4 regions of the Streptosporangium sp. NBC_01469 genome follow, and region 3 is predicted to be linked to each of the others. Evidence: riboswitches for the same ligand, from Rfam matches in the RefSeq annotation. Region 3 holds a riboswitch; each other region holds the start of a gene.

Region 1 (4,513 bases), 3.6 Mb from region 3:
CCACCGCCCAGATCTCGCCCCGGCGCGGCCGGGGCATGTCCGGCGCGGCCGCGGTGAGCTCCAGCCCCCTCGGCAGGGTGAGACGGCCGAGCTCTCGGCCCGTCACGGCCAGCGGGCGCAGCTTCGCCCGGGGCACGAGGTGGCTGCGGGCACCGAGCAGCCCGGCATGGTGGGCCTCCACCGCACAGAGCATCTGCAACGGGGATTCCACCCAGGCAATGGCCGAACCCTGCTCCCGCGCGTGGTCTCGACCGTCCTCCACGCCGGGCGATGACCCGTTCACGACTGCCACAACCTAACCCGGTGGCCTTAAGCGCCCGGGAACTGCGGGTGAACAGCCGACCACGCGCGCTTGCCGATGATCTTATCGACCTTTACCGTGGTGTACGGAACCGTTTCGTACACCACATGATCCATCCCCCGATTCGTCCGTCGATCCGCCACGAGGAGCGAGCGATGTGGACACCCGACAAGATTCCCGACCTGACCGGCTCCGTCGCGGTGGTCACCGGGGCGAGCGGCGGCATCGGCGTGCCGACGGCACTCGAACTGGCCAGGCACGGCGCCCGCGTCGTCCTGACCGCGCGCGACGCGGACCGGGGCCGGGCCGCGCTCGACACGGTCCGGACGGCGGCGCCGGAGGCGGCGGTCGAAGTGAGGGCGCTCGACCTGGCCGACCTCCGCTCGGTGCGCGCGTTCGCCGAGACGGTCGACGGGCCGCTCGACCTGCTGGTCAACAACGCCGGAGTGGGCCCGATGCCCCGGCGGACCACCGTCGACGGTTTCGAGACCCAGTTCGGCGTCAACCATCTGGGGCACTTCGCCCTGACCGGGCTGCTCATGCCGCGCCTGCTGGCCGCCCCCGCCGCCCGGGTGGTCACGGTCTCCAGCGACGCCCACTCCGTCGGCGCGATCGACTTCGACGACCTGGCCCTCGACCGCCGGTACGGCAGGTTCTCCGCCTACGGCCGTTCCAAGCTGGCCAACCTGCTGTTCGCCCTGGAGCTGCAGCGCCGTGCCGACGCCTCCGGAGCGGCCCTGCTGAGCCTGGCGACCCACCCGGGCATGACGGCCACCGGCATCATGAAGGCGGGCGCCCTCACCCGCCCCGTCAACGCCCTGCTGCGCCTGCTGTTGCAGCCGCCCGCCAAGGGCGCCCTGCCGTCCCTGTACGCGGCGACCTCTCCCGAGGCGAGGGGCGGGCAGTACGTCGGGCCGGGGCCGAAACCGCTGCGTCCCTCACCGAAGGCGCTGGACGCGGCCGTGGCCGCGAGGCTCTGGGAGAGGTCGGAGGAGCTGACCGGCGTACGATTCTGGGAGATCAGACAGGACTCGTGAACCACCGGAGGCACCTTGCGTCTCGATCCCGCGCGGGAACGGGCGATCCTCGACGCGACTCTGGAGCTGCTGTCCGAGGTCGGATACGACCGGATGTCCGTCGACCAGATCGCCAGGCGGGCCAGCGCCAGCAAGGCCACGATCTACCGTCGCTGGCCGGGCAAGGAGGCGCTGGTCGTGGACCTGATCTGCAACCACCTCGAAATCGAGGTCGCGCCGCCGCCCGACACCGGATCGATGCGCGGGGACCTGATCGAGGTCGTGGACGGGTTCTGCCGGATCCTGGAGCGGAAACACGCGATGATCTTCGGCCTGTTCCCCGCGCTCCTCACCTCCCCCGACCTGGCCGCCGCCCTGCGCGACAACGTGCCCCGCGCCGACATCACGGGCACCACCCCGCTGCTCGACCGCGCCAGGGAGCGCGGCGAGCTGCCGGGACCGGTGGACCCGGCGGAGCTCAGGAAGGTCACCGAGGCGCTGGTGTGGTACCGGCTGTTCTTCACCGGAAAGCCGCTGGACCGGGAGTTCGTCGAGGAGACGGTCGACCGGTTCCTGCTCCCACTGTTCCGCGCGTGGTCCGGCTCGGAGATCTGAGATCTGAGATCTGAGACCTGAGACCTGCGGACACGGGGCCGTGAGCTCGAGGACTTGAAACCCGGAGCGCCCGGCGCCCGCTCCGGCGCGAAGGCACGAAGGCACGAAGGCACGAAGGCACGAAGGCACGAAGGCACAAGAGCGCGGAGGCACGAGAGCGCGGAGGCACGTTTCCTCGCTCCCGGCGGGCGGCGAACCCCTTTCGGAGACGCGTTCCCTCGCCCCGCGCGCCTTTACCGTTCGCGGGCGGCGAGGCCTCCCGGAAAGCGTGTTCCTTTACCTTGCGCTTTTACCTTCGCGGGCGTCGAGCCCTTTCGGGGGCGCATTCCTTTACCCTTCGGGCGGCGAGACCCGCCGACGACTCCATCTCACCCTCCTGAGCTGCGAAAACCCCTCAGGACGCGGCCACGAGCCGCCGGATCCCAGGGTGTGGCCCCCAGCTCTTCCATGGGAGAACCCCTACCATCCGTATACTTTTTACTATCGAATACTTGTTCGATAATATGTCGGGCGCATCACCGTCGATCGGGGGCTCCCTCCTCGCGCGATAGCACCCCCCACCCGACGCCTCGCAGGCGGGTCCGGAAAGCCTGGATCGCCGTGGACGCAGGGGATTCCGGACACCGTCCCGCCCGCAGAGGGAAGGCGCGTCCGGCACCGGACGAGCATGATCCACTCCCTGTCCCGCGCCGGGTAACACCTCGCCGTACCGCCTTATTTCGGACGTACCGCCAAGTCAGGGCAATGTGTCCTACTTGTAATCGTCTGTCCTGTTGGCGTACGTTCGTCCTGTTCATGGCAATTGTCTAGGTCTATCCAGGTCTGCGCATTGCCGTCACATTGCCCGACCGCGCTCCACCCGGCGGAACCCTCCGCCATCGGTGAGCACGGCCGCCGAATCCGCGAGGTTTGCGGAACCGGGGAACCACGTTCCTGGGGTGAATCAACGCACTCGTGCGTCGTAGGGCACTTCCCAGCCCGAACCCGTCAGCTAACCCGGTAGGCGGAATGGAAGCGAAGCAAGGAGTCGAACCCCCGTATGACTAAGCATCGCCTCATCTCCACCCCCCGTGCGGTGTGCGCCGTCCTGGGCGCGTGTGCCGTCCTGGCGACCGGCACCACCGGCGTAGCTCTGGCCGACGGTCACGGCGTCGTGAACGCACCGCCCGTCGACGCCAAGGCCCAGAGTTCCAAGTCCGCGAAGACCCCGCTCCAGATCGCGGCCGAGAGGCTCCCCAAGGTCTCCGCCGCGCAGGTCCTGGACCTCGCCTCGAAGCAGATCGGCGTCCGCGAGAACGCCCAGGGCGGCGGGACCAAGTTCCACTCCTGGTACATGTCGACCCCTCGCGCCAAGGAGACCCTCGCCCGCGACGGCGGCAACACCGTGTACGACTACGCCAACGCCCCCTGGTGCGCGATGTTCGTCTCCTGGGTCGGCGAGATGGCCGGCATCCGCCCCACGATGGGCTGGGACGCCTACACCGTCGCCCACGCCAAGTGGTTCAAGAACAACGGACACTGGGGCACCATCCCCACCCCTGGCGCGGTCGTCTACTTCGACTGGGCCGGCGGCAAGAGCATCGACGGCATCGACCACGTCGGCTTCGTGAAGAAGGACAACGGGGACGGCACGATCACCACGATCGAGGGCAACACCGGCAACGGCGACGTCGAGCAGCGCGTCAGGCCCGTCTCCCAGGTCGTCGGCTACGGCTACCCGGTCTACTCCAACTGACCCGCACCCGCCCCGCGCCCCCCACGGCGCGGGCACCCGGCTCCCCCGCCGGTGAACGCGGGCCGGTCCGCACGCTCCCAGGGGCACCGCTCGAACGAGCGGTGCCCCTGACGGCGTTCCGTCCCCCGCCGCCTCCACTCTCCCCGCGAGCCCCCACACGGACACGAAATGCCCCGACTGTATGTCCATGAGATGGGAGCGCTCCCAATAACCCGTATGGGTGGTATATCCCCACTTCATGCTGATAGTCCCACCTAAAACAGCCGGATGTAACGGTTGAGTTTCGGCATATTGACGTCCTGGTTGCCCATCGTCCACTCTTCGTGGGAGCGCTCCCAAAGCACATTGAGGAACGACCTCGTCGCGAGGACCGCGTTTGTCGGGGACCGGTCCGCGATGTCGCCTCCCAATGATTCGGGCGACCACCTGAGAGGGGTCCGGAATGTTGAACAACAAGCGGCACGGCAGGCTCGCCGCCGTCGCGGTCATGGCGGCCACCGCCCTGGCCATCACGTCGTGCAGTTCCAGCGAGCCCGCCGAGCCCGCCGCGGGCGGTAGCTCCGCCGCCGCGGCCGAGCCGGTGACCATCACCGTGCACACCTTCGGCGGCGGTGAGAACTTCGGCTACGACAAGGCCGTGGAGACGTGGAACGCGGCGCACCCGAACATCCAGGTCAAGTACCAGAACCTGACCGACCGTTTCGAGGACGTCTACCTCCCGCAGCTGCTCCAGCGTCTGCAGGCCGGCAGCGGCGCGGCCGACATCATCGCCCTGGACGAGGGCGCGATGGGCCTCATGAAGGCCCGTCCGCAGTTCTTCACCGACCTGGCCGAGTACGGGCTGGA
Region 2 (4,513 bases), 5.2 Mb from region 3:
GTGAGACTGCGCATCCGGTGCGGGTGGCGGATCGCGAGTGACTGCGCGATCATCCCGCCCATCGAGAGGCCGACCACGTGGGCCGTGTCCCAGCCGAGCGCGTCGAGCAGCCCGGCGGCGTCGTCGGCCATGTCGTCCAGCAGGTAGGGGACCTCCCCGCTCCCGTCCAGGGCGGGCGTCCCCGCCTCGGCGAGGTGGGTGCTCTCGCCGCTGTCGCGGTTGTCGAAGCGCACCGCGTGGTAGCCGCGGTCCGCGAGCAGCTCGCAGAACCTGTCGTCCCACTGGATCATCTGGCAGCCGAGGCCCGTGATCAGCAGGAGGGGGCGAGCCTCCGGAGAGCCGAAGGTCTCGTAGGCGATCTCGATGCCGTTCGCCGGGGCTCGCAGAGTCATGGCACTCCTACCGTCCGTACTGGTTGTGCGGGACAGAATGCCATTCGGGGGGAAACGCGACACCGGCGGGGTGGTCCCCACCGGTGTCCCAGGATCGCCCCCGCGCGAGCGGGCCGCGGCCCCCCGTCAGGCCCCGCCCCGGCCTTCGCGAGCGCGCGTGAGCGGATCGGTCGTTTCTCGGACGGCCCCCGCGCGAGCCGGTCCTTCCGGATCGGCCCGCTCGCGTGAACGGGGTCGGCATCCGCCCGCTCGCGTGAACGGGGTCGGCATCGGCCCGGTTCTCGCGCGAGCGGGGTCAGTTCTTCCCGACGCCGGGCCCGGCGGCCGTGCCGGTCGGGACGTGCGCGGAGACGGGCTCGACCATGACCTTGGGCTTGCCGATCCACGGCCGCGCCTCGGCGCTCACCAGCTGGGTCTTCAGGCCTATCCCCAGTTGCCTCGCCATGGCGAAGACGGTCGCCGGCGGCCTGGCCGGGCTGGTGTCCTTGCGGCCCCAGGCACCGGTGGAGAACGCCACGGGGTGGTTCTTGATCCCCGTGCCGTCGCCCCACTTGGTGACCACGTACTGGATGTCGATGTGGCCCATGCCACCGTTGCCGTCCACGCCGAGCGTGCCGGCGTTGAACGTGCCGCCGGTCAGGTCGGCGAAGGTCTTGGCGTCGATGTCGACCATGATGCCCTGGTTCGAGGGGTTACCCGGGCCGCGGTCGCCGACGAAGAACCTGGCCTTCTTGCCCTTGTAGAGGATGTAGCCCTCGGTGAGCAGGGGCCAGCTCGGGCTGGCGATCATGCCCTTCTGCATCGGCCTGCCACTGGCGGGCAGTCCGGTGTCACCGGCCCGGCCGGAGGAGTCGTCCCAGAAGTAGGAGGCCGTGGTCGCACCCTGGAGGAGGACGGCCTCGGCACCGGCCGGCGCACCGACCGCGGGGTCGGCGGCGAGGCGGGTGGGGGCCGCCAAGGCGTGGGCCGGAAGCGCCGAGGCGACGCCGACGGAGGCGAGGACGCTCGCACCGACGAGGGTGGCGGCGGCGAAGCCGCGCTTGAGGGGGGCGTTGTTACGCGGGAGGTACTTGCTCAGGCTTTTCTTGTGCAGACCAAAGAAGGGGTGCATGGAGAAGTGGCTCTTTCGCGAGGGAACGGGGCGGCCAGGTGCGAACACCGAAGGGGTGCACCGGCGGGGACGCGCTCGTCGGAAAAGGGGGCGTAGCCGGATCAACCAATCGCTACGCGGAGCACGGTCCTGAAGATGCCGCGATCAGACGCGGCGGCGAGGTCGGGGGGACGGGGGTGGGGGTGAAAGTTCAGGTGGTCGGCGCGGACAGGGGGTGCACCGACGTGGTGACGCGGTGATCCATGAGGGGATCTCCTCTCCATCTCGTCTACCGGGTTAGCTGACGGGTTCGGGCGGTGGAGTTGCCCTACCGCTGCGCGCTCGCGGCGGATTCACCCCGGAAAACTGGTTCCCCGGCTCCGGAGCCCAGTGGGCCCTCGGGATTCGACGTCGGCCGGCCGCTCCCTCTTGTGAAGGGCAGGTCGCCAACCGATAACAGTGGACACTACCTCCCAAAACGGACAAAGCAAAGCAAACGCCATGAAAACCCCAGAAGATCTACCTGCAAGCTTCAAGAAAGCCTCATCGATCACCCCGCCAGGCCAACACCCGCCCTACCAGCACGAATGTCGCCCCGATCGTGGAATCCACCCCGGGGCACCCATGCCCGGAGACCCACGCGAGGGAGTCCGCACCCCGCGGGTCAACCCGGGCCGGTCAGTCCCACCAGAACGACCAGGCGTTCCTGCCCTTGATCTGCTCGGCGTAGTCGATGAGGCTCCCCGCCCCCTGGATGATGCTGTCGGGGCAGAACGTCCAGTGCTCGGCGGCGACGTGCAAGGCGTGCTCGGAGGTCGTCGGGGGCGCGGCGACGCTGAGGTCGAGGGTGTTGAAGCCCATGCCGACCACCCGCACCCCGAACCTGTCCTCCCAGCTCCGCACGACGGCCGCGAGCGGGACCATCCACTCGTTGTGGTTCAGGGCGCCCTGCCAGCCCATGACGGCGAGCGCGTCGGCCCCGCGCTCGACCGCGACGAGCCCGAGCGGGGTCCTGCGCTCGGCCACCAGCCCGGCGTACCAGTCGGCGACCACGCCGGGATCGGCGGCGAGCCTTCCCGACGGGGCCGGGCCGGGACACTCGGGCCCGAAGGGGTCGAGCAGTTCGAGCTGGTCGAGATTGGCCTTGGCGATCCAGTCGGACCACACCTCGGCCATGAACGCGGCGGCGTGGTAGTTGTCGATCTGGCTCGCGGTGTCCGGGGCGATCTGGCCGGCCGACCAGGGCTGGACGGAGTCCTCCAGCAGGACCGGCCACAGGCCCGACTGCCCGTGCTGGGCCCTCAACCGGGCCCAGTACTCGCCGGAGACCGCCACCTCGCTGAGCCAGAACGCCGGACGGCGACGGACCGCGAGCTGAGCGTAACCGGGGTCGGGCCAGACCACGTCCCCCGGTGGCAGCTCCACCGAGAGCCTCCGGCCCTCACCTCCGCCGGCCCCCTCGCTCCCGTCGGCTCCATCGGCTCCGTCGGCGAACAGCTGACCCAGAACTGGCGGAAGTTGCCCACGCTCGCAATCGCTCATCTCTACCGATCCGATCCTGACCACGGACCAATTTTGGCCTGTCAACCATCCCGAGGGACAGTTCTGCCCTGGTCCAGGCAAAAATTATCGGTACAGGGAGGAACGGAGCCGGGCGGGTGTCAGTCCTTCACCGCCCCGCCCAGGCCGGCGACCAGCCTGCGCTGGACGGCCACGAAGAAGATCAGCACGGGAACGGTCATCAGCGTCGAGGCCGCCATGATGCCGCCCCAGTCGTTCTCGTCGGGCTTGAAGAAGACCAGCAGGGCCGCGGGCAGCGTCTGGTTGTCCCTGGCCGAGATGATGAAGGTCCTGGCGAAGATGAAGTCGTTCCAGGCGGTGATGAACGAGAAGACGCTCGTGGCGACCAGTCCCGACGCGACGAGGGGGAAGATGATCCGCCACAGGATCACCGGCCGGCTCGCACCGTCGATCATCGCGGCCTCCTCCAGCGTCTCGGGCACCGCGGCCACGAACCCCCTCATCATCCAGATGGCGAACGGCAGCGAGAACGCCAGATGAACCAAGACGAGCGAGCCCAGGGTGTTGAGCCCCACCCCGGGAACCACCGCGCCGAGGTCGCGGACGAGGAAGAACAGCGGGATGGTGAGCGCCTCCACCGGCACCATCTGCGCCGCCAGGAACATGATCAGCACGGTCGTACGGAACCGGAAGTGGAACCGGGTCACCGCGACCGCGGCGAGGAAGGCCACCAGCGCGGACAGGACGACGACCGTCAGGGCGACGCCCAGGCTGTTGAGGAGGTAGCGGCCGAAGTTCTCGCCGCCGAGCACCCGCTGGAAATGGCCGAGGGTCGGCGCCAGGGTCCACGGGCGCACCTCCAGCGACTGGATCTCCCCGGTGGGCTTGAGCGCCGAGAGCACCATCCAGTAGATCGGGAAGAGGGTGACGAACGCGGCGACCAGCGCCACGACGTTGGCGGCCAGGCGGGATCTGCTCACAACCTCTCCCCCGTACGGTAGAGGGCGCGGATGTAGAAGAGGGTGACCGCGAGCAGGATCAGGGTCATCACGACGCCGATCGCCGCGCCGAGCCCGTACTCCGAGGAGCCGAACGCCGTCTGGTACGCGTAGACGTTGAGCACCGAGTTCTGCCCCGCTATCCCGCCGCCGTTGGTCATCACGTAGATCTGCGTGAAGATCTTGAAGTCCCAGATGATCGACTGGATGACCACGATCGTGATCAGCGGCCGCAGCATCGGCACGATGATCCGCCAGAACGAGCTCCACGCGGAGGCGCCGTCCAGGGAGGCCGCCTCCAGGACGGAGACCGGGACGGCCTGGATCCCGGCGTAGAGGGTCACCATGACGAACGGGAAGGAGTGCCAGACCACCGTGGCGCCGACGATCCCGAAGGTCACCCATTTGTCGTAGAACCAGTTGTAGCCCTCGATGCCGAGGACCTGGTTGACCAGGCCCAGGTCGGCGTCGAAGAGGAACATCCAGACCGTCGAGCCGGTCATGGCGGGCGC
Region 3 (4,513 bases):
ACCTCGCCACCGCACACACCCGCGGCAAGCTCGTCGTCTCCATGGACCTTCGATGAATCCTTCGATGAATGGATCTTCGATGATGCGCACTGTCGAATACGACCGGTACGGCAGCGCGGAGGAGCTGGCCGTACGCACCGTTCCCGCGCCTGAGCCCCGGGCCGGAGAGGTGCTCATCCGCGTGCACGGCTCCAGCATCAACCCGATCGACGTGAAGATCCGCTCCGGCGGCATGAAGATCATGTCCGGGCGGCGTTTCCCCAAACGGACCGGGCTGGACTTCGCCGGCGAAGTGACCGCGCTCGGCGCAGGAGTGAGTGACCTGGCCGTCGGGCAGCGGGTGTGGGGATTCCTCGGCGACGTGGCGGGCCGCGCGGGAGCCGCGGCCGAATACCTCACTGCCAAGCCGTCCGCCGTCAGCGCGGCGCCGACCACAGTTGGCCTGGTGAGGGCAGCCGCCCTGCCCAGCGTCGGCGTGACCGCGTTGCGTGCGCTACGCGATGTGGTACGGCTCAAGCCAGGTGAAGACCTGTTGGTGGTCGGCGCCAGCGGCGGGGTGGGCAGCGCCGCGATCCAACTGGGCCAGGCCATGGGCGCCAAGGTCACCGCCGTGGCCAGCCCGGCCAACCACGCCTTCTGCCGCGACCTCGGCGCCGGCCATACCCTCGACTACGCCGCCCCAGACCGTCTGAGTGGCGACTTCGACGTGATCCTCGACTGCCATGGCACCTCGCTCGACGCCTACCGGCGCCTGCTTCGCCCGCGCGGCAGGATGATGACCACCTCCGCCGATGCGATGGCCTTCGCGTTGCGCTCGGCCGTCCTGCCAGGGCCACGCGTGCGCCTGATGATGGCCCGCTCCCGCCGAACGGACCTGGCGGCACTCGCCGACTACGTCGACCAGGGCAGGCTGCGCCCGATCGTGGAGGAGATCTACCAACTGCAGGACATCGGACACGCCCACCAAGCAGCTGAGACCGGCCACGCTCGAGGCAAGAAAGTGATCACTGTCCTGGTTGATCACGATGCCGATCAGCCCGGCCCCGTTCAGTGACAACCGGCACCGACCGAGCAGGGCGCCCAGTTCGGCTACCGAGATCTGCGTGACCATCCAGACAGTCACCCCCAACAACGGCCGGCAGGATCATGAGAATGAAGTGCCGAGTTACCGATTGGCATCGGCACTTCGCGGGTTGTGAGGTATGTAACGGTCGACGCACTGTGGTTGGTCTCTTTGCAGCGGTAAGCGATCAGGCCATTACATAGCGCTCACGAACTCGTGTTGATAACCCATAATCCGATCTTGTCCGTTACTGAGGACTTCCGGACACGTAGATCACCATCACCGAACATCACTCCACCAGGGCGATCCTCCGCACAATCAAGATCGAAAGCGGTCTGCGCCAGAACCGGAACGTACGTTGACGACTCCCTGCCGACCCCGTTCAGCGCCCCCTCTGACCTGACCGGACCGGCTTAACGTACGAAACGGTTCCGTTGCGGGTCCACCCCCGCCGCCGGATTAAAGATCGTCGAGGCGGGTCTCCGGGGGGTGATCCACGGCGCCCGCGCGTGCGCCGGGCGCCGAAGTCGTCCGGCCGATCGCCCGGGAACGGTCCATCCGCCGGGATCAAACCTGGATCATGGTAAGTGTGATGAATATTACAGAATTGTGATTTATCAGGGTGTGATGCGAAGGATGTGACGAGAGTCATATCTCAATAGCATAAATAGTCATTAAGCAGGGGTAACAGGAAGATCAAGAGGCTCGTTCGACCTCCTGATTTTGAGAATGCTTTGCCGAAAGTTGGAGATCGGGGTAACTTCTGGCGTCGCGACGTGCAAGCCACGCCGTCGCGGCGAATGTCGGTCTTCGGGCCGGTGTCCCTATAGAAATCCAACCGGCCGCCGTGCCCCCACCCGGGGGCAGGGCTCATCACGGCGGCCCGCCGAATCCATGCAGCCAGGAGGCATGGAACCGGGGACCCAAAAGGCCCAGCACAGCGTGGCCAGGGGTGAATCGGCATATTTGTGCCGTAGGGCATCTTCCAAGCCCGAATCCGTCAGCTAACCCGGTAGGCATCAGTGGAAGTCCCAAGGAGAAATCCTGTCTACCACCCCGCACAACCCCCGTCTGTCGCGCCTTTTCCGCCTTTCCATCGGCGGTATCGCCCTCACGTTGACCGCCTCAGCCGGAGCGGTCACCCTCGGGTCCACGGCGGCGCAGGCGACGGCGGACGGTCCCTCCGAGATCCTGGTCAACAGCGCGGCCGGCGTTTCGGAGAAGGCCGAAAGCACCACGAAGACCGCCACTCGGGCCACGACCACGGCGAAGGCCAAGGGCAAGGGCAAGACCAAGCTGAGTAGGGCGGCACTGCAGAAGGTCCGGGCCGGCAAGGCGGTCTCGGCGGCGAAGAAGCAGATCGGCGATCCGTACCGGTGGGGAGCCTCCGGTCCCGGAGCGTTCGACTGCTCGGGGCTCGTCCGATACGCCTGGCGCAAGGCGGGCGTGTCCCTCCCCAGGGTCACGCACAGCCAGTACAGGTCGATCAGGAAGAAGGTCTCGTGGAGCAAGTTGCACCCCGGTGACCTGCTGTTCTTCAGCGGGAAGGGCCACGTCGGCATGTACGTCGGCAAGGGCAGGATGGTCCACTCGCCGAGCAGCGGCAAGACGGTTCGCATCGTGAGGCTGGCGGGCTACTACAGGTCCTCCTTCGCCGGAGCGGTGCGACCCGGAGCCTGAACCCGCGTCCGGGCACGGAGCCCGGGGCCCGCGCGCCGAGCGCGGAACCCGAGACCCGCGCCTGAGCACGGCGTCCGAAGTACGGCGTCCGAGTACAGGAGCCCGAGCCCGCGTCCGGGCACGCGCCCGAAGGCACGTGCCCGAGCACGGAAAAGCGGCCCCGGCCCTCCCCGCGGAGGGCCGGGGCCGCTCCATGCCGGTCGAGTACCATCGGCTCGTATGTCCGTCCCGAAAGGGCGCCGCGCCGTGCTCGCCGGGATGCTGGCGCTGATGAGCGCCGGTCCGTTCGCCGGGACGGGACCCCTCCTGGCCGGAGCCGCCCCGCTCCCGCGCGTCCCCCGCCACCTTTCCCCGTACGACGCCGGGACCCTCCCGGACGCCACCCCGAGCCCGCGCGACCTCCGAGACCTGTGGCCGGGCGCCGCCGTCACCGTCCGGGGTGAGCACTCCCTCGTGATCGGCCACGGCGTCCCGGCCGCCGTCCTGCGGGATCTGGCGGCCAGGGCCGACCGGGCCCGCGCGACGATCGCGGAGATCTGGGGGCCGGTCTTCGCGGTGATTCTCTTCCCCGCCACCGACGCCGAGGCCGCGGCGCTCGCCGGGGCCGGGAGCACCCACGGGCTGGCCGCGATGGCGACCGCGGACCGGGTGATCGTCCTGCCGTCGGGATACGCCAGGCTCACCGCGACCGGCAAAGACGTGGTGATCACCCACGAGCTCGCCCACGTGGCCACCGGCGCGACCCGCGGCGGGCGGGTGCCGATGTGGCTGTCGGAGGGCTTCGCCGACTACGCGGGCTACCGCGACGCCGGGATCGCGGTGCGCACGGCCGCCGCCGAGCTGGCCGCCGAGGTGCGCTCGGGCGTCCTGCCCGGCCGCCTCCCGGCCCCGGCCGACTTCGCCCCCGGCGCGCCGCGGCTCGCGCAGGCGTACGAGGAGGCGTGGCTCGCCTGCCGGTTCGTCGCGGAGCGCTTCGGGGAGAAGGCCCTGGTGAGGCTCTACGGTAGCGATGTCGGGAGCGCACTCGGGCTGCCGGTGGCCGAGTTCACCGGAGCCTGGCGCGACTACCTCAGGAAGGAACTCACGTGACGCTGAGCACGACGGACGCGCCCTCGGGCGTGCGGCCGGCGGGGGGGGCGCTGGCCGGCCTGGGGGTGGCCACGCTGGCGGTCGTGGCGTTCACCACGCCCTGGAGGACGTTGGCGGAGGGGGCTCCGGCCGTCGCCCCCGACCCGGCCCGCGACTTCACCCCCGAGCAGATCGCCAGGGCCGAGACGTTCGACGCGCTGGTGAGCCTCCCCGGCTACCTGTCGCTCGGCCTGACGCTGGTCGTGGCGGGGGTGCTGGTGGCCACCCCGCTGGGCGCGCGGCTCGCCGGCCGGCTGCCGGGGCCGTGGTGGCTGCGGGCGCTGCTCGGCGTGCTGGTGCTGTCGGTGGCCGTGGCGATGCTGCGCTGGCCCCTGGGGATGTGGTCGGAGAGCTACCTGCGCGACTTCGGGCTGTCCACCCAGGCCTGGCCGGCGTGGGCGGCCGACCGGGCCAAGAGCACCGGCATCGGCGCCGCACTGACCGCGATCATGGTGGTGGCGGTGATCGCCCTGGCGCGGCGCTTCCGGCGCTGGTGGATCCCCGCGGCGGCCGGGGCGTTCGTCCTGACCGTGGCCGCCTCCTTCGCCTACCCGGTGCTCGTCGAGCCGGTCTTCAACGACTTCAGGCCGCTGGAGGCCGGGCGGCTCCGCGACGACCTGCTCGCCATGGCCGCCAGGGACG
Region 4 (4,513 bases), 5.0 Mb from region 3:
TTCGAGGTGACGGGCCCCTGGGTGCCGTCGCCGATCGTCCAGGCGCGGTCGGCGCCCTTGACCGAGCCGACCGGGGTGACGACCGCGGCGGTGCCGCAGGCGAAGACCTCCGTGAGCTCGCCCGTCTCACAGCCCCGCTGCCACTCCTCGACCGACAGGCGCCCCTCCTCGGCGTGGAGGCCGAGGTCGGCGGCGAAGGAGAGGATCGAGTCGCGGGTGATGCCGGGCAGGAGCGTGCCGGTGAGCGCCGGGGTCAGCAGGCGGTCGCCGTAGACGAAGAACAGGTTCATCCCGCCCATCTCCTCGACGTAGCGGTGCTCGCCCGCGTCGAGCCAGACCACCTGGTCGCAGCCCTGCTCGACGGCCTGGCGCTGGGCCACGAAGGCCGCCGCGTAGTTGCCGCCGCACTTGGCGAAGCCGGTTCCGCCGGGGGCCGCCCGGGTGTACTCGGTGGAGAGCCAGACGGTTACGGCCTTCCCGCCCCCGAAGTAGGCCGCCGCCGGAGAGGCGATGACCATGTACCTGTAGGTCCTGGACGGGTAGTTGACGCCGAGCGCCGGCTGCGTGGCGATCATGAAGGGGCGCAGGTAGAGGCTGTGTCCCGGCGTGGTCGGGACCCACTCGCGGTCGGTCTGGACGAGCAGCTCCAGCGACTCGACGAACGTCTCCTCGGGCAGCTCGGGCATGGCCATCCGCCGCGCGGAGGTGTTGAAGCGGGCGGCGTTGGCCTCCGGCCGGAAGGTCACGATCGTGCCGTTCTCCTGGCGGTAGGCCTTGAGTCCCTCGAAAAGCTCCTGCGCGTAGTGGAAGACCGACGTCGCGGGGTCGAGGCTGAGCGGGCCGTACGGCACGAGCGCGGCGTCGTGCCAGCCCTCCCCCTCGGTGTAGTCGATCGAGATCATGTGGTCGGTGAAGACCTGACCGAACCCCGGGCTCGCCAGTACCTGCTCGCGCTCTGCCGCGGTGCGAGCGTGGTCGGAGAGCTGCACGTCGAAGCTGAGCTTCTGAGCGGTGGTCATCGCACGGATCCTTCTCTTGGTGTCTGGCTTACCCTCTGGTCCATTCTGCGTCGGACCGGGTAACGGGAAACTACTCCATCCATGCCGAAAACCGGCAGTGCTGGAGAAACAAAAAACGCGCCTGGCGGCTCGGGTGAGCCGCCAGGCGCGTCGGGGTAGAGGGAGGCGGCTTCCTCAGCCGGCTACTCGGGCGGTGATGTCGTCGCCGATCTCGTGGGTGGTCCGGCCGGCCCGTCCGGCCGGCCGCTCGACCAGGTCGTCGGCGACGGCCTGCTCGACCCTGGCGGCCTCGGCGGCCATCCCGAGGTGGTCGAGGAGCATGGCGACCGACAGGATCGTGGCGGTCGGGTCGGCCTTGCCCCGGCCCGCGATGTCGGGGGCGCTGCCGTGGACCGGCTCGAACATGCTCGGCGCGGTGCGGTCGGGGTTGACGTTGCCGCTGGCCGCGAGGCCGATGCCACCGGCGATCGCCGCGCCGATGTCGGTGAGGATGTCGCCGAAGAGGTTGTCGGTGACGATCACGTCGAAGCGCTCCGGCTGGCTGACGAAGAACATCGAGGCCGCGTCGACGTGGCAGTAGTCGGTCTGGACGTCGGGATACTCCAGGCTGACGCGGTCGAAGGTGCGGGCCCAGAGGTCACCGGCGTAGGTGAGCACGTTGGTCTTGTGGACCAGCGTCAGCTTCCTGCGGGGGCGGCCGAGCGCCTTGTCGAAGGCGTAGCGCACGACGCGCTCGACGCCGTAGGCGGTGTTCAGCGACTCCTGGGTGGCGATCTCGTGCGGCGTGCCCCGGCGCATGACGCCACCCGCTCCGGCGTACAGGCCCTCGGTGCCCTCGCGGACGACGACCATGTCGATGTCCTCGGGGCGGGCCTTGCCCAGCGGTGTCTCGACGCCGGGGAAGAGCTTGACCGGACGCAGGTTCACGTAGTGGTCGAGCTGGAAGCGGAGCTTGAGCAGCAGGTCGCGCTCCAGGATGCCCGGGGGCACGCTGGGGTCGCCGACCGCGCCGAGCAGGATCGCGTCGTATCCGCGCAGCTCGTCGAGGACCGGGTCCGGCAGGGTCTCGCCGGTCTCGTGGTAGCGCTTGGCGCCGAGGTCGTAGGTGGTGGTCTCCACCTTCGTGCCGACCGCTTCGAGGACCTTCAGTCCCTCGGTGACGACCTCGACTCCGATTCCGTCCCCGGGGATGACCGCCAGGCGAATGTTACGCGAATCCATGCAGGCACCCTACCGGTCCGTCTCGGTGATCGAACACCGGTCTCACTCCTCGGACGTGACCGCGCGGTGACACGCCTGATCGCTTTGTCCTTTTTTGCTCGGTATTGACCCTTTCGGGAGGTTTCGTTATGGTCCTCCCATTCACATCAATGCCTAATCCGTACGGGCCATCCCCTTACCGGGCCCGCACGGAGCCGGGGAACCACTCTTTCCGGAATCCGCCGGGCCCCCGGGAACCCCGCTCCTCCCCCGGAGCGCGTTCCCGCTCGCCATCACGCGGATTCCTTGGGGCGAATCAGCGCGTTCTCGCGCCGTAGGGCGGCCTCCACGCCCGAGCCCGACAGCTCACCCGGCCGGCCTTATGGAAGGAATCATCCTGTCCGGCACAGTTCTCCCCCGCGTCCTGTCCATCTCCGCCTCGATGATCGTCGCCGGCGCCGCGGTGCTCGCGACCTCGCCCGCCGCCCTGGCCGTCTCCCCACCCCCGGGCCCCGGGCCCGCCGCGCTCAACACCCCCGCGCTGAAGCAGGCGCTGAAGGCCACGAACGTCAAGCCCGCCTGGCAGAAAGCCGTGGACTGGGCGATGTCCAAGCGCGGAACGCCCTACGTCTGGGGTGGCACCGGCCACGGCGGCTTCGACTGCTCCGGCCTGATGCTCCGCGCCTACCGCGCCGCCGGGATCAAGCTCCCCCGCGTCACCTACGACCAGTACGACGCGTTCCCCAAGAAGATCGCCTGGAGGGATCTCAGAGCCGGCGACCTGGTCTTCTTCAGCGGCCTCGGCCATGTCGGCATGATCACCAAGCCCGGCTACATGGTCCACGCCCCGCAGACCGGCGACGTGGTCAAGGAGGAGAAACTCGACTCCTGGCGCCGCGACTCCTTCGCCGGCGCGGTGCGCCCCGACCCGCAGGGGGTTCAGCTGACCGAGCGGGTCAAGCTCGCGACCGAAACAGTGACCGGCGGATGAGACACGCCGGCGGGTCACCGCCGGAAGGCCGTGGAGACCCCGGCGGCGAGAACGGGCTCAGCGGGTGGGCGCACCACCGTTGTCCCTGCGGTCCAGAGCGGTCTGGAGCGCGTCGATGGCCTCGTCCTCGGTCTCGTCGGGACGGTTCCAGGGATACATGTCGTACATGGCGAATCTCGTCTCGGTCGCATGCGAGCAAGGAAGGTGGTCGAGACTCCGGTCGGGACTCCGACCAGGCCTGATGTCGCGGGTCCGGATCACGGACCGCCGACGGGGGCTTGGAGCCGGCAGGCGCCACGACACCGCGGCGAGTCGCCGGCCTGCCCCTGTCAGGCCCCGCCGCGGCAGGTAGGAATGGCAAGAACCTGGCGCATTTCATTCCAGGTTACCTGGCCACGGAAACGCCGTCTCGCCCGGCGTACACACTTCTCACATGCTGAGACGAAATGTGGCCGCCGTCCCGGTCTCCGGGGCGGCGGCCACATCGGCGGGACGGCTAGTCGGCCAGGTCGACGGAACGGCCGCTGTCGGCGCCGATCTCCGAGCCGATCTGGTCGATCACCTCGGCCGGGATGGCGGTGTCGACGGTGAGCGCGATGAGCGCCTTGCCGCCCTTGGCGTCACGGGCCACCTGCATCGAGGCGATGTTGATCGAGTGGTCGCCGAGGATGCGGCCGACCACGCCGACGATGCCGGGGCGGTCGGTGTAGGTGAAGAACGACAGGTGGTCGGTCGGCTCGATCTCCATCTGGTAGCCGTTGACCTCGACGATCTTCGTGATCTGCCTCGGCCCGGACAGGGTGCCGGAGACCGAGATCGCGCGGCCGTCGGCGAGGACGCCGCGGACCGTCACGACGTTGCGCCAGTCGGGGCTGTCGGAGCTGGTGATCAGCTCGACCGACACGCCGCGGTCCTTGGCCAGCAGCGGGGCGTTGACGTAGGTGACCGAGTCCTCGACCACGTCGGTGAAGACGCCCTTGAGCGCGGCCAGTTCCAGCACGCGGACGTCGTGGGAGGCGATCTCGCCGCGCACCTCGACGTCGAGCTTGGTGGCGACCTCGCCCGCGAGGGCGGTGAACACCCGGCCGAGCTTCTCGGCGAGCGGCAGGCCCGGCTTGACGTCCTCGGCGACGGCGCCGCCCTGGACGTTGACCGCGTCCGGCACGAACTCCCCGGCGAGGGCGAGCTTCACGCTGCGCGCGACCTGGGTGCCGGCCTTCTCCTGGGCCTCGTGGGTGGAGGCGCCCAGGTGCGGGGTGACGACGACCTGGTCGAGCTCGAAGAGCGGGCTGTCGGTGACCGG

What was found. Region 3 has a riboswitch for cyclic di-AMP ahead of OG587_RS20970 (C40 family peptidase). Riboswitches for the same ligand answer to the same signal wherever they lie in the genome.
Region 1: it holds a riboswitch for cyclic di-AMP, as region 3 does, so the genes downstream of both, OG587_RS36240 (CHAP domain-containing protein) here and OG587_RS20970 (C40 family peptidase) in region 3, are expected to answer to the same signal.
Region 2: it holds a riboswitch for cyclic di-AMP, as region 3 does, so the genes downstream of both, OG587_RS43325 (hypothetical protein) here and OG587_RS20970 (C40 family peptidase) in region 3, are expected to answer to the same signal.
Region 4: it holds a riboswitch for cyclic di-AMP, as region 3 does, so the genes downstream of both, OG587_RS45635 (C40 family peptidase) here and OG587_RS20970 (C40 family peptidase) in region 3, are expected to answer to the same signal.

What each region holds. Positions count from the first base shown of each region.
Region 1 covers NZ_CP109465.1:8,338,043-8,342,555, forward strand. The annotation lists gene OG587_RS36225 (hypothetical protein) at 1-181, opposite strand, end outside; gene OG587_RS36230 (oxidoreductase) at 457-1,338, shown strand; gene OG587_RS36235 (TetR/AcrR family transcriptional regulator) at 1,354-1,932, shown strand; cyclic di-AMP (ydaO/yuaA leader) riboswitch at 2,815-2,953, shown strand; gene OG587_RS36240 (CHAP domain-containing protein) at 2,972-3,667, shown strand; gene OG587_RS36245 (ABC transporter substrate-binding protein) at 4,110-4,513, shown strand, end outside.
Region 2 covers NZ_CP109465.1:9,923,880-9,928,392, forward strand. The annotation lists gene OG587_RS43320 (alpha/beta fold hydrolase) at 1-392, opposite strand, end outside; gene OG587_RS43325 (hypothetical protein) at 688-1,503, opposite strand; cyclic di-AMP (ydaO/yuaA leader) riboswitch at 1,754-1,900, opposite strand; gene OG587_RS43330 (DUF4253 domain-containing protein) at 2,161-2,907, opposite strand; gene OG587_RS43335 (carbohydrate ABC transporter permease) at 3,144-3,983, opposite strand; gene OG587_RS43340 (carbohydrate ABC transporter permease) at 3,980-4,513, opposite strand, start outside.
Region 3 covers NZ_CP109465.1:4,697,117-4,701,629, forward strand. The annotation lists gene OG587_RS20960 (NADP-dependent oxidoreductase) at 1-56, shown strand, start outside; gene OG587_RS20965 (NAD(P)-dependent alcohol dehydrogenase) at 80-1,054, shown strand; cyclic di-AMP (ydaO/yuaA leader) riboswitch at 1,938-2,097, shown strand; gene OG587_RS20970 (C40 family peptidase) at 2,180-2,743, shown strand; gene OG587_RS20975 (hypothetical protein) at 2,963-3,832, shown strand; gene OG587_RS20980 (M48 family metallopeptidase) at 3,829-4,513, shown strand, end outside.
Region 4 covers NZ_CP109465.1:10,448,436-10,452,948, forward strand. The annotation lists gene OG587_RS45625 (branched-chain amino acid aminotransferase) at 1-1,019, opposite strand, end outside; gene OG587_RS45630 (3-isopropylmalate dehydrogenase) at 1,194-2,240, opposite strand; cyclic di-AMP (ydaO/yuaA leader) riboswitch at 2,381-2,614, shown strand; gene OG587_RS45635 (C40 family peptidase) at 2,602-3,210, shown strand; gene serA (phosphoglycerate dehydrogenase) at 3,707-4,513, opposite strand, start outside.